2 regions of the Desulfonatronum zhilinae genome follow, and region 2 is predicted to be linked to the other one. Evidence: predicted binding sites of a transcription regulator. Region 2 holds the regulator's gene; the other holds the start of a gene.
What was found. The regulator HrcA, encoded in region 2, represses chaperone genes, less so after heat shock. The targets are predictions, from matches to a motif close to TGTTAGCACTCNNNNNNNNNGAGTGCTAACA.

Region 1 (7,069 bases), on a different contig from region 2:
AGATCGGCTTGAACTTGGCCGACTTTTTCCGGAAGGCGTCGGGATCTCCGTGGCGTCCGGCGAGGGGCTGGAGCACCTGGTCCAACGGATCATGGCCGCCCTGCCGACGTCGGTGGCGTAGGGGAGAGTTTTTCCCCGTCCTAGTCCTTCGAGTACAACTCGACCCTGTTCCTGCCGTTGCTTTTGGCCTGATACAAAGCCTTGTCCGCGACGTCGAGCAGGGAGGAAATGCCCGGACACAGCCCGCACACGGTATGCAGTTCCCCGACCCCGGCGCTGATGGTGATTTTGATTCCAGCCGAGAGCACCTCGCCGTCGGCGTCGCGAACCAGGAAATTGTAGTTCTCGATCTTCTTGCGGATCGTCTCGGCCAGCGCCACGGCCTCCTCCCCGGAAATCCCGGGCAGAACCAGGGCGAACTCTTCTCCTCCGAAACGGGCCGGAAAAAAATCGCGCGAATTCAATTTGGCCTGGAACTCGACGAAGGATCGGATCATCGCGCCCACCGTGACCAGGGCTTGATCCCCCACCAGATGGCCGTAGTCGTCGTTGAATTTCTTGAAGTGGTCGATGTCCATGAAGATCAGGGACAAGGGTTTTCCGGAAGCCACGGCCTCGGAAATGGCCCGGCTCAGAAAGGCGTCCAGGGCCCGACGATTGTTCAGCTTGGTCAAATCGTCGGTCAGTCCCATGGAGACGATGGTTTCCAGGTCCTGTTGCAACAGGCCCTCGATCTTCTGAAAGCCGCCCTGAATACCACGCACCATTTCGTCCAGGGGTTGTTCGCTCTGAATGGTTTCCAGGGTCATCGCGCTCAATTCCTGGACGTCGTTTTTCCTGTGCGCCAACAGCTCCTGAAACTGTTTGATCAACTGCGCGGTATCCTGCAGGGCCTCGGTCAGTCTTTCCCGCCACTGGTCGTTGATGATCCCCTCGTTGTCCCGGACCAGCCTGCGGAAGGCTTCATCGGAAAAGTCCTTCTTGCGCAGCACCTCCATGACCAGTTCCTGGGTTCGCTCGCGTTGTGTCGGGGTCAAAAAATCGTAGTCCCTGATGCTGCGCATATACAGTATCAAGCCGCGCCATTTGGACTCCCGGGGCACCCCCAGCCGATCCATGGTTCCGCAGAGATCTTCAAAGCATCGTTTCATCCGACCACCCCTTGCCCATACGATTCATGTCGTTCTCGAAAACCAGGCAACTAGACCCGCGCATACCCTTGCCCTGAAACCGTGTTAAAGCAAACCCGGCAATTCGCGCAAGACCTGCTTGTCGCACCAAAAACAAAAGGCCGGACAAAAATGTCCGGCCTTTTGCTGCGAAGCAGTATCCGTTCTCGTGGACAGGCGTTTAGTACATTCCGCCCATTCCACCCATTCCACCCATTCCGCCGCCGGGCATGGGCATGTCCTTCTTGGGCTCAGGCTTTTCGGCCACGGCGCATTCGGTGGTCAGCAGCAGACCGGCCACGGAAGCGGCGTTCTGCAGGGCAATGCGGGTCACCTTTTTGGGATCAATGACGCCGGCGGCGATCAGGTCTTCGTAGACGCCGGTGGCGGCGTTGAAGCCGAAGCCGTCCTTGCCGTCCTTGACCTTCTCCACCACGATGGAGCCTTCGAAGCCGGCATTGGCGGAGATCATCCGCAGCGGCTCCTCAATGGCCCGACGGACCAGGGCCACACCGGCGGCCTCGTCGTCGTCCACGGTCTTGATGGCATCCAGGCTCTTCACGGCACGAACCAGGGCCACGCCGCCGCCGGGCACGATGCCTTCCTCAACCGCGGCGCGGGTGGCGTTCAGAGCGTCCTCGACCCGGGCCTTCTTTTCCTTCATCTCGGTTTCGGTGGCCGCGCCCACGTTGATCACGGCCACGCCGCCGACGATCTTGGCCAGCCGCTCTTGCAGCTTTTCACGGTCGTAATCGGAGGTGGTCTCTTCGATTTCGCTGCGGATCTGGCGCACCCGGGCCTTGATCTGCTCAGGATCGCCAGCACCGTCGATGATCGTGGTGTTTTCCTTGTTGATCACGATGCGCTTGGCCTTGCCCAGGTCGTTCAGGGAGATGTTCTCCAACTTGATGCCCAGGTCTTCGGAAACCATCTGGCCGCCGGTCAGGATGGCGATATCCTGGAGCATGGCCTTGCGGCGCTCACCGAAGCCGGGGGCCTTGACCGCGGAAACCTGCAGGGTGCCGCGCAGCTTGTTCACCACCAGGGTGGCCAGGGCTTCACCTTCCACATCCTCGGAGATGATCAACAGCGGCTTGGACATCTTGGCCACCTGCTCCAGCACGGGCAGCATGTCCTTCATGCTGGAGATCTTCTTTTCGCAGATCAGGATCAGCGGCTCGTCCAATTCGCAAAGCATCTTTTCCGGATCGGTCACAAAGTAGGGGGAGAGGTAGCCGCGGTCGAACTGCATGCCCTCCACCACTTCCAGGGTGGTCTCCAGGCCCTTGGCTTCCTCAACGGTGATCACGCCTTCCTTGCCGACCTTGTTCATGGCCTCGGCGATAATATTGCCGATGGTCGGGTCGTTGTTGGCGGAAATGGTGCCGACCTGGGCGATTTCCTTCTGGTCGCGGGTGGGCTTGGTCTGGTTGACCAGATCAGCCGTCACGGCCTCCACGGCCTTGTCGATGCCGCGCTTGATGGCCATGGGGTTACGGCCGGCGGTTACCAGCTTCACGCCGTCGGTGTAGATGGCCTGGGCCAGGATGGTGGCGGTGGTGGTGCCGTCGCCGGCCACGTCGCTGGTCTTGCTGGCCACTTCCTTGACCATCTGGGCGCCCATGTTCTCGAACTTGTCGGTCAGCTCGATTTCCTTGGCAACGGTTACGCCGTCCTTGGTGATGATCGGGGAACCGAAAGATTTCTCGATGACCACGTTGCGGCCCTTGGGTCCCAGAGTTACCTTTACGGCGTTGGCCAGGGTGTCTATGCCTTTCTTCAGTCGTTCACGCGCCTTGGTGTCAAAAAGCAGTTCTTTAGCAGCCATGGTTATTCTCCTTGCGTCCTAAAATTCGTTGGTGTCGTTGATGTGCCTGGTCGAATCGCGATGCGAAAGGCCTAGTCTTCAATGATGGCCAGGATGTCGTCCTCGCGCATCACCAGGAACTCTTCGCCGTCGACCTTCATCTCGGTGCCGGCGTACTTGTTGAAGAGCACCTTGTTTCCGGCGGCCACGGCCATCTCGGCGCGCTTGCCGTCGTCGCCCACCTTGCCGGGGCCCACGGCGACCACTTCGCCCTTCATCGGCTTTTCCTTGGCGGAATCAGGGATGATGATCCCTCCCTTGGTCACTTCCTCGCCCTCGAGCCGCTTTACCAGAACACGATCATTCAATGGCTTCAGTTTCATTTTTTTCTCCTCCGAATTGGTTTGTTTTGCTAGCACTCGAAGACGGTGAGTGCTAGCAAGGCGACTTATTCATGAGATGCTCAGGAAAGGCAAGCCTGTTTTTGAGCTGAATATCAAGATTATTGGCTATTTGTATTGAATTGGAAGCTAAAGATTAAATTTAAAGATGATATCAAAATAATTTAAATTTAAGCTATTGAATGCGTCATCTTGATAAAAATGCAGCAAAATTCTTCACCGTCACGCCTGGGCAGCGTTGGGGTTTTGGCGTAGGATTTGGGCCTTGCTGCCCGACTGTCTTGGTGTTTTTCAACCGCTCTGAACCCGCCATCCTAAATCTTGATCGGAGGAATCGTCATGGACCGCAACCCCGTTGTCGCCGGGCGGTTTTATCCCGGCACCAGGCAGGCCTGGGAGGCGGAAGTCCGCAGCCATCTCCCCCCGGAATCCACGCCGCGCAAAGCCCTGCTGGCCATGTTGCCACACGCCGGATACGCGTACTCCGGGTCCGTGGGCGGCAAGACCCTGTCTGAAGTGATCCCGACGGAAACCGTGCTCCTGCTGGGCCCGAACCATACCGGACTCGGACAGCCCTTGGCCTTGTGGCCCGATGGTCGCTGGCTGCTGCCCGGCGCGCACCTGGACGTGGACGAAAGGCTGGCCGGACACATCCTGGAGGCTGCTCCCGCAATTCAAGCGGACCACCAGGCCCATCTCCAGGAGCACTCCCTGGAGGTCCTCCTGCCTTTTCTCTGGGCCGTCCAACCCCAAACGAGGATCGTCCCGCTGGCCGTGGCCGAACCGCGCCTGGACGTGTTGTTGCGCACGGCCCGGGAACTGGCCGAGGTGCTCGCAAAGTGGCCCAAACCAGTACTGATCCTCGTCAGTTCGGACATGAGTCACTTTGTTTCCGCCCAGCGGGCCAAGGAACTGGACGGCCTGGCCCTGCAAGCCGCCCTGGAACGCGACCCGGAAAAGCTCTACGCCACGGTGCGCGACCAGCGGATCTCCATGTGCGGGATGCTGCCCATGACCCTGGGGCTGGCCGCGGCCAACGCACTTGGAGCGACCCAGGCCCGCCTGATCGCCTACGCCACCTCCGGCGACGCGACCGGGGACTATTCCCAGGTGGTGGGCTACGCCGGGGTGGTGGTGGAGTAGAATGATGCCGGTTTCGGTTCAACCAAAAGCCATCCGCCGCACTCCGCAGCACATGGTGCGCTCTATTGGCGATAATGGCTTTTCAGGCTCGACTCATTTACTCCTCCATGTTTTGGATTGTGCGTAAGTGTTTTTCCAGCACTTTTTCCAAATCCTCCATCCGCACCGGTTTGGCCAAATAATCGTCCATCCCGGCCTCCAAGAATTTTTCCTTATCTCCAAACATGGCATAGGCGGTCAGGGCGATGATGGGGATGTCTTTCTTGGGACCGAGGTCGGTGGATGAGCGAATGCCCTTGGTGGCTTCGACTCCGTTCATCACCGGCATCTGGATGTCCATCAGGATAACGTCGAAATCCTGATCTTTGAACAAGTCCAAAGCCTGTTGCCCATCCTCGGCCAGCGTCACCGCATGACCGGCCTTTTCCAACAGTTTGCGGGTCGGCAGGGCGTTTGACGGTTCGTCCTCAACAAACAGGATGCGCAGTTTGTGCTTGGCTTCATGAAGTTGGCCCGTCACCTCGATCTGGTCAGGGATGCCCGCACCGGCAGGCCGTTTGAACGGCAAGAGCACACGCACGGTGGTTCCTTGGCCGACTTCGCTTTCCACGGCAATCTTTCCGCCCATCAGGTCCACGAGCCGTTTGACAATAGTCAGGCCAAGACCGGCTCCCTGAAAATTTCGGGTAGAGGAAGCGTCCACCTGAAAGAAGGGGTCAAAGAGGTGTTTCGCCCCATCTTCAGGAATGCCGATGCCCGTATCCGTGACGGTGAAAAGCACATCGGCGTTATCATTCGTATCCGACGCCGACAACGTCATCTCGACTCGGACATGTCCCTTTTCCGTAAACTTCAGGGAGTTGCCAACCAGGTTAAAAAGAATCTGCCTGACCCGTGCCTCGTCTCCAATGAGTTTAAAGGGGATTGCAGAATCAACGTTGCACTCCAAGGCCACGCCCTTGGCTTGGGCATTGAAGGTGAACAGGCCGGACACGGAGTCGGCAAGCTCCTGGACGACGAACTCGGCCTCATGGATGGTCATCTTGTTCGCTTCGACCCTGGACAGGTCCAGGATATCCGAGAGCAGCCGGGTCAGTCGGTTGGCCGAGGACATGCACAATTGGACGTACTGTCGTTGATCGGAGTCCAATGTGGTATCTTCCAAAAGCTGCATCATGCCCATGATCCCGTTGAGCGGAGTGCGGATTTCATGGCTCATGTTTGCCAGGAACTCGGATTTCGCCTGGTTGGAGGCTTCGGCTTGCTCCTTGGCTGCCAACAAGGCTCTCTCGGCCTGCTTCAACTCAGTCAGATCGACATCAATGCAGAACAGCTCAGGAGGTTGGCCGGGTCTGTGGATAATGGCGTGGCTGGAATAAACCTGGATACGAGACCCGTCCTTGCGCTTGAGATGAAGTTCCGCGGCTGGAACAGGCGTTCCGGTTTCGGACATGGCTTTGATTTCCTGAACAACACCCGCTCGCATTTCATCCGGAATGATCAGGTCGACAAGGTTTTTCCCTATGGCTTCATCCGGTGAGTATCCATAGAATCTCTCAGAAGCCTTGTTCCAAAAGAGCGTCACGCCATCCATTCCATACCCTTGAACAGCAACGGTGGGGACATGTTCAAACAAGCTTCGGAACCGTGCTTCACTCTCGCACAGCGCCTCCTCGGCCCGTTTCTGCTCTGTGATGTCCGTGAGCACACCGACAATGCCGCAGACCACACCATCTTTCACCATCGGACGGCTTGAGGTGCGCACCCATAAAGTTTCGCCTGGTTCCAGGCAGAGCCTGTATTGATCGGGCTCCAACCGGCCTCGCAGAACATTTTCCCAAGCGTGCTCAATCAGGGGGATATCTCTGGGATCGATGAGTTCACGAAAGTTACGACCAAGAAGGTCAACAGCTTTTTCCCCCATGAAATTCTTTGCGGAAGGACTGAGGTAGGTGATCCGCCCGTCCAAATCCACAAAAAAACGACGTCGTTGATGTTCTCCAAAAGGTCCTGATAGTGTCGCTCGATCCGTTTACACTCGGAAATATCCGTGGTGAATCCTTGATAAGCAACAATACGCCCTTCGGAATTTCTCAAAGTCCGAACGCTGCTGGATACCCAGTACGCCGTCCCGTCACGACGACGGAACCGACATTCATGATTGACCACCTCGCCGTGCTCTTCCAGCAAACGGATGAATTTCTTCCGGTCTTCCGGGTCGGCATACACCTGTGCGGCGATGTCCGTGACCGATTCAATCAGCTCTTCTGGTGAATCATATCCCTGCATTTTGGCTATAGAGGGGTTGGCCGAAATGAAGCGTCCCTCGGGCGTGGACGTAAAAATGCCGATGGGGGCGTTGTCAAAGATGTCCTGGAGATCAAAGCCAGGAAGCGGATCACTGTCGTTTTGGGTGTTCTGTTCCGGCATGAGCGGCCCCATGGCTGAAGGGGATCAGTGGCGAGGTGTGCAAAAGGATGGACACTTCCATTCCTGGTTTCAACTCATGCCAAAATCAACGGTCCCCCGCAAGAAGAAAAGCTGGAAAG
Region 2 (7,069 bases):
CGTCGACCGCGACGTTTTCGAGGAACTGTATCGCGGCGTGCACAGCCTCAAAGGCTCTGGCGGAACCCATGGCCTGCACATCATCACCGCTATTTGCCACCAATTCGAAAACCTTCTTACCGAAGCCTCCGGGGCGTGCGATTTCAGCGACAACTGCATTTCCAAGTCCCTGGCCTACATTGATCTGCTGCGCAAAGTGCAACAGGTGGCCGGCGAGGACGATCCGGACTATGCGTCCCTGGAAGCTGAGCTGGAACGCTTGCGGGAACCGGAGAAACAACGGCGTATTGAAGTGCTGATGGCCGAACCCTCGAACATCATGCAGCAGGTCCTGCGCAAGGCCCTGGCGGACCAGCCCGTCCAGATCACCATGGTGGACGACGGAATCGCGGCCATCGAACTGCTGATGCGTCACAAATTCCAGGTCGCCGTCCTGGCCCGTGAACTGGTCCGGCTCAACGGCGTGGCCGTGGTCGCGGCCATCCGCGCCTCCCAGGGCCGCAACGCCAAAATCCCCTTCATCCTCCTGACCAGCAACCCGGAAACCGTCCCGCGAAACGTGGCCATCGACAAGGTCCTGCCCCGTGACAAACACCTGATGGTCGAAGTGCTCCAGACCCTGACGGGGTTGACCGGCTCCCGAACCGATATTTGACCTTTGCCGCGGGCCGGGGCTACAAGCTCACGCCTTTGCCCGCGACCAAAAAATTTTCTTACGGCAGTCGCTCAACATTTACGCTTAAAGGACATCCGGGGGTTTTGGGAACCTCGGTGCCCGCACATATTCAAGAGGATCACGCATGCAACGCCGTCTCAGCCGCATTCTGGTCACCGGAGGATGTGGATTCATCGCCTCCAACTTCATCCTGTCCCTGATGGAGCGCCGCAAGGATCTGCTCGTCGTCAACCTGGACAAGTTGACCTACGCCGGAAACCGGATGAACCTGCTGCCCCTGGAACAAGGTCAGGACTCCCGGTATGTTTTCGTCCATGGAGACATCGCCGATCCGGAGTTGGTTCCCCGACTTTTGGCCGAACACCGGATCCAGGCCGTGCTCAATTTCGCGGCGGAGTCCCATGTGGACCGTTCCATCCACGATTCCTCGCCGTTCATCACCACGAACATTCAGGGAACGCACAATCTGCTGGAGGCCTCCCGCAAAGCGGGAATCGAATTGTTTTTACAGGTTTCCACGGACGAGGTCTACGGAACCCTCGGCCCGGAGGGCCTGTTCACCGAGGATACGCCCCTGGCCCCCAACAGTCCCTACTCCGCGTCCAAGGCCTCGGCGGATTTGCTGGTCCGGGCCTATCACGAGACCTACGGCCTGCCCACGGTGATCACCCGCTGCTCCAACAACTATGGCCCGTTCCAGTTTCCAGAGAAGCTGATCCCGCTGATGATCACCCTGGCCTGGGAAGACAAGCCCTTGCCGGTCTACGGCGACGGAGCCAACGTCCGGGACTGGATTCACGTCCTGGACCATTGCCGCGGCGTGGAGTTGGCCATGGACCGGGGCCGCCCCGGGGAGGTCTACAATTTCGGCGGCGACGCCGAACGCACCAACATCCAGGTAGTCACGGCCATCCTGAACCTGCTGGGCAAGCCCCACTCCCTGATTCGCTCTGTCCAGGACCGGCCCGGTCACGACCGACGCTACGCCATGGACTTCTCCCTGTCCGCCCGTGAGCTGGGATTTGCCCCGTCCGTCACCTTTGAACAAGGGCTTCAGGAAACCATCCAGTGGTACGAGGACAACCGGGAATGGCTGCGCAGGATTCAGGACGGCAGCTACCGAGACTTCATGGACGCCTGGTACGGAGAGCGGCGATGAACGAGCAAACTGATTCCCGCGCATACCAGACACCGCGAACCGTCATGGTCCTAGGCGGCAAGACCGGGCTTTTGGGCCAGTCCCTCTGCGCCGCCCTGACCAAGGCCGACTGGACCGCGCTGCCCGTGGGCCGGGAAGACGTAGATCTCTTCGACACGGATCAACTCGCCGCTTTCTTGGACCGCCACGAGCCGGACGTGATCTGCAACACCGTGGCCTACACCCAGGTGGACTTGGCCGAGGACGAGCCGGAACTGGCCATGCAGGTGAACAAACTCCTGCCCGTCAAGCTCGGTCGCCTGGCCAAGCAGCGCGGCATCCAGTTGGTACATTACAGCACGGACTTTGTCTTCGACGGCCAGGGCTGCGAGCCGTACCAGCCCGACGACGCCGTCAATCCGCTGTGCGTCTACGGCAAGACCAAACTGGCCGGAGAGAACGCGCTGCGGGAACTGGCTCTGGACCGATTGAGCATCGTCCGCACGGCTTGGCTCTTCGGACCGGGACGGTCCAACTTCGTGAGCAAGATTCTCACCCTAGCCTCCCAGCGCGCCTCCTTGAACGTGGTCCACGATCAGATCGGCTCTCCGACCTACACCCCGGACCTGGCCGAATATTCCGTGGAATTGCTCAAAGCCGGGGGGACCGGGATATTTCATCTCGTGAACGGCGGTTGCGCCTCCTGGTGCGAACTGGCCGCTTCCGCCGTGCAAGCCATGGGCCTGCAATGCGACGTCCACCCCATCACCTCGGACCAATATCCGCAAAAAGCCCGCCGCCCGGCCTATTCCGTACTGAACAGCGAATCCTTCACCGCGCTTACCGGTGTCAAGCCCCGCCCCTGGCTGCACGGGCTGCGGGAATATGTGTTTTGCCACGTCTGCTGATGCAGGTAATGGAGCGGCGTTTCACGCCTGCATCGGCCCATGCCCTCGAAATCGCTATCGAATCGGAATTGAACCTGGAATTAAGAATGCTGTGCATCACTCCGTGATTACGAAATCTTCTTGGACATAAGGTTCGATTTCGATCACGATTTCGTTTTCGATACCGATTCAGATAGCGGGTGAGTATCGCCCCCTCCTTCCTTGACAGAACCTTCCGGCATATTTATGGGGTCTAGCACTCTCTCTTATCGAGTGCTAGACAGGATACCACCATGGAACTTCAGCCACGCGAAATCGGCGTTTTGACGACGCTCATCGAGGATTACATCCAGACGGCCGCGCCCGTGGGGTCCCGGACCATCGCCAAAAAATCCAATCTGAACCTCAGCCCGGCCAGCATCCGCAACATCATGGCCGACCTGACGGACAAGGGCTATCTGGAACAGCCTCACACCTCGGCCGGACGGATACCCTCGGCGCATGGCTTCCGCTTTTACGTGGACACCCTATTGAAATATCACCCGCTCACCCCGGAGGAGCGGACCCAGCTCACCGAGCACATGGGCGACGACAGGCGGGATGTCTCCGAACTGCTGCGCAACGCCTCCCGGCTCCTGTCGGCCTACACCCGGCAGGTGAGCATGGTCCTGGCGCCCAAGGCCACGAACATCGGCTTCAAGCACATCGACTTCATCCTGCTCAAGCCCGGCCTGGCCATGGCCATTCTGGTGGTGGAGGGCGGCATCGTCCGCAACAAGATCGTCTCCGTGGAGCCCGAGTTGGGCACGGACGATCTGGTCACGTACAGCAATTATCTGAATCAGTTGTTCCAAGGCCGGACCCTGGCCCAGGTCCGGACCAAGCTGCTCCAGGAAATGGACGCGGTCCAGCGTGAGTATCAGGCCGTCAGTCAACAGGCCCTGGTCCTGGCCCAGCAGGTGTTCTCCGGCGGAAACGAGCGGGAAGTCTATGTCGAGGGCACGGTGAACTTCTTTACCCACCCGGAGTTCGCCAACCCGGCCAAGCTTCAGGAACTGCTGCGCATGCTGGAGGAACGCACCCAACTGCTGGAACTGTTGGACAAGGTGGCCAAGCCCGATGGTATTTCCATCATCTTCGGGCGCGAAGACGATCAGGAAGGCTTGCAGGAATTCACGCTGATTTCCTCTCCCTACCTGGGACAGGACGACCCCCTGGGAGTGGTGGGCATCATCGGCCCGATCCGCATGGACTACGCCAAGGTTGTCCCTCTGGTCGAATTCACGGCCCAGGTGATCAGCCAGCTCTTGAGAAATCGATTTTAAGGGCCCTAATAAAGGGTCCTGGATACGCAAGGAGGAGAACATGTCTCAAAAGAATAATCCCTATGCCGAGGCGGCACATCGGGCGGACCATACCGTGGGCGAGAACATTGATGTCGAGGATGTCGCGAACGGATCGGAGGAGACCGGAACGCCGAAAATGACTGCCGATATGATCGATGAGGAGCAGCTGACCCGGCTGTGCGAGGAAAAAGTCTGTCCCAACTGTCGACTTTTGGCTCAGGTCCAGGATGAAAAACTGCGCATGGCCGCGGACACTGAAAACCTGAAGAAGCGCTTGCAACGGGAAAAGGACGACTTTTGCAAATTCGCCACGGAATCCGTGCTGGAAGACCTGTTGCCGATCCTGGACAACCTGGACCTGGCCCTGGAGCACGGCGGAAAGACCGGCACGAGCAAGGAGCTGCTCAGCGGGGTGGAAATGACCCGCAAACTGTTTCTGGACATTCTCGCCCGCCACGAGTTGGAGCCTCTGGGCCAATCCGGCGAGGACTTCGACCCCAATTGGCACGAAGCCTTGGCCCAGCAGCCGCATCCGGACTTTGAGCCCGGCAAGGTCTGCCACGTGGTTCAAAAAGGCTATCGCCTCAAAGGACGGCTGCTCCGTCCGGCCAAAGTGCTGGTCAGTATGGAGTGCGCCGTATAATTTTTTCATCCGCCCCTTTACAAGCGGACAATCAACCTTAACTTGATCGAAAAATATCCATTGCGTTCAGGAGGAATCAAAAACATGGGAAAAATCATCGGTATCGATCTGGGAACGACGAATAGTTGCGTCTATGTGATGGAGGGCAAGGAGCCCAAATGCATCACCAACCCCGAAGGCGGACGAACCACTCCGTCCATCGTGGCCTTCACCGACAAGGAACGGCTGGTCGGTGAGATTGCCAAGCGCCAAGCCGTCACCAACCCGGAAAAGACCGTATTCGCCATCAAGCGACTGATGGGCCGTCGTTTCGACGCCAAGGAAATCACGTCCTGGAAGGATAGTTGCCCGTACAAGATCGTCGAAGGGAGCAACGGCGATTCCTACGTGGACATCAACGGCAAGAAGTACAGCGCTCCGGAAATTTCGGCGATGATCCTGCAGAAGCTGAAGTCCGACGCCGAAGCCTATCTGGGCGAAACCGTGACCGAGGCCGTAATCACCGTTCCGGCCTACTTCAACGACAGCCAGCGCCAGGCCACCAAGGACGCCGGACGGATCGCCGGACTGGAAGTCAAGCGGATCATCAACGAGCCCACCGCGGCCTCCCTGGCCTACGGCTTTGACAAGAAAAAGAACGAAAAGGTCGCCGTGTTCGACCTGGGCGGCGGGACCTTCGACATTTCCATTCTGGAAGTCGGCGACAACGTCGTTGAAGTCCGGGCCACCAACGGCGACACCTTTCTTGGCGGCGAGGACTTCGACCACCGGGTTATCGATTACCTCGTCAGCGAATTCAAGCGGGACAACGGAATTGATCTGTCCAAGGACCGCATGGCTCTGCAGCGGCTCAAGGAAGCCGGAGAAAAGGCCAAGAAGGAACTCTCCACCTCCATGGAGACGGAAATCAACCTGCCCTTCATCACTGCGGACCAGAACGGCCCCAAACACCTGCTGATCAAGCTCTCCCGGGCCAAGCTGGACAAGTTGGTGGAAGACCTGGTGGACCGAACCATTGAGCCCTGCAAAAAGGCCCTGGCCGACGCCGGACTGAAGACCTCGGACATCGACGAGGTGATCCTGGTCGGCGGGATGACCCGGATGCCCCTGGTGCAGAAAAAAGTCCAGGACTTTTTTGGACGCGAACCGCACAAGGGCGTGAATCCGGACGAGGTCGTGGCCATGGGCGCGGCCATTCAGGGCGGAATTCTGGCCGGGGACGTCAAGGACGTCTTGCTGTTGGACGTCACCCCGCTGTCTTTGGGCATCGAAACCCTGGGAGGAGTCTGCACCAAGCTCATCGAGCGCAACACCACCATCCCGACCCGCAAGAGCCAGGTCTTCACCACGGCCGCGGACAACCAGCCTTCGGTTTCCATTCACGTGCTCCAGGGCGAACGGCCCATGGCCGGGGACAACAAAACCCTGGGCCGCTTCGAGTTGACCGGCATCCCGCCCGCTCCCCGGGGCATGCCCCAGGTGGAGGTGGCCTTTGACATCGACGCCAACGGGATCGTCAACGTCTCGGCCAAGGACCTGGGCACGGGCAAGGAGCAGTCCATCCGGATCACCGCTTCCAGCGGCCTGTCCGAGGACGAAATCCAGAACCTGGTCAGGGACGCCGAGACCCACGCGGACGAGGACAAGAAGAAACAGCAGCTCATCGAAGCCCGCAACCACGCTGACTCCCTGATTTACGCCACGGAGAAGTCCATCAACGACCTGGGCGACAAGTTGGACTCCGTGCTGCGCGGCGAAATCGAAACCAAGATCGAAAGCCTGAAGAAGCTCATGGAAGGCGACGACGAAGCTGAAATCCGCCGTGCTTCCGAGGAGTTGGCCCAGGCTTCGCACAAGCTGGCCGAACAACTCTACGCCCAGAAAAGCGGTGGAGAACAGGGCGGCCAAGCCGGTCCCCAGCCTGGAGCGCAGCCGGGCGGCCAGCAGGACGGTCCGAAGAAGGACGACGACGTCGTGGACGCGGACTACACCGAGGTCAAGTAGCACTCCGGGATGCCGTCGCCTTGACAGGCTGTTTGCCGTATCCCTATACCTCAAGCCTGACCCGCGTTAACGCGGGTCAGGCTTTTTTTGTACGCGACGCCCGCTGCCTTTATCTCGTCCGATATCCAAGATGCCCCAGAGTCTCCTTTTCAAGGCGGTTGCATGGTTCACCAACTTGCTCTACGCGGAATCCTGATCCTTCTCCTGATCATCCCGGTCTTTTTCACCGGCGGCTGCATTGAGAAGAAACGCCTGCCCCCCATTGCCCCGCCGCCCGCGGAAGAGACCGTTCAGGGGCTGCTCCTGCAAGCCGACGCGGCGTGGCAGGCCAGGGACTACCAACGCAGTCGACAACTCTACGATGTCCTGGTGTCC

Region 1: groES (co-chaperone GroES) is a predicted target of HrcA. The motif match lies at 3,387-3,417, and genes of this name have one in related genera.

Annotation. Positions count from the first base shown of each region.
Region 1 is NZ_FXUJ01000002.1:103,615-110,683, forward strand. Features, by position in the region: gene hflX (GTPase HflX) at 1-121, shown strand, start outside; gene AC559A_RS02895 (GGDEF domain-containing protein) at 141-1,151, opposite strand; gene groL (chaperonin GroEL) at 1,351-2,997, opposite strand; gene groES (co-chaperone GroES) at 3,069-3,359, opposite strand; gene amrB (AmmeMemoRadiSam system protein B) at 3,717-4,520, shown strand; gene AC559A_RS02915 (PAS domain-containing hybrid sensor histidine kinase/response regulator) at 4,618-6,444, opposite strand; gene AC559A_RS02920 (PAS domain-containing protein) at 6,372-6,950, opposite strand.
Region 2 is NZ_FXUJ01000020.1:29,820-36,888, reverse strand. Features, by position in the region: gene AC559A_RS14705 (response regulator) at 1-655, shown strand, start outside; gene rfbB (dTDP-glucose 4,6-dehydratase) at 801-1,835, shown strand; gene rfbD (dTDP-4-dehydrorhamnose reductase) at 1,832-2,722, shown strand; gene hrcA (heat-inducible transcriptional repressor HrcA) at 2,995-4,026, shown strand; gene grpE (nucleotide exchange factor GrpE) at 4,067-4,690, shown strand; gene dnaK (molecular chaperone DnaK) at 4,775-6,694, shown strand; gene AC559A_RS14675 (hypothetical protein) at 6,857-7,069, shown strand, end outside.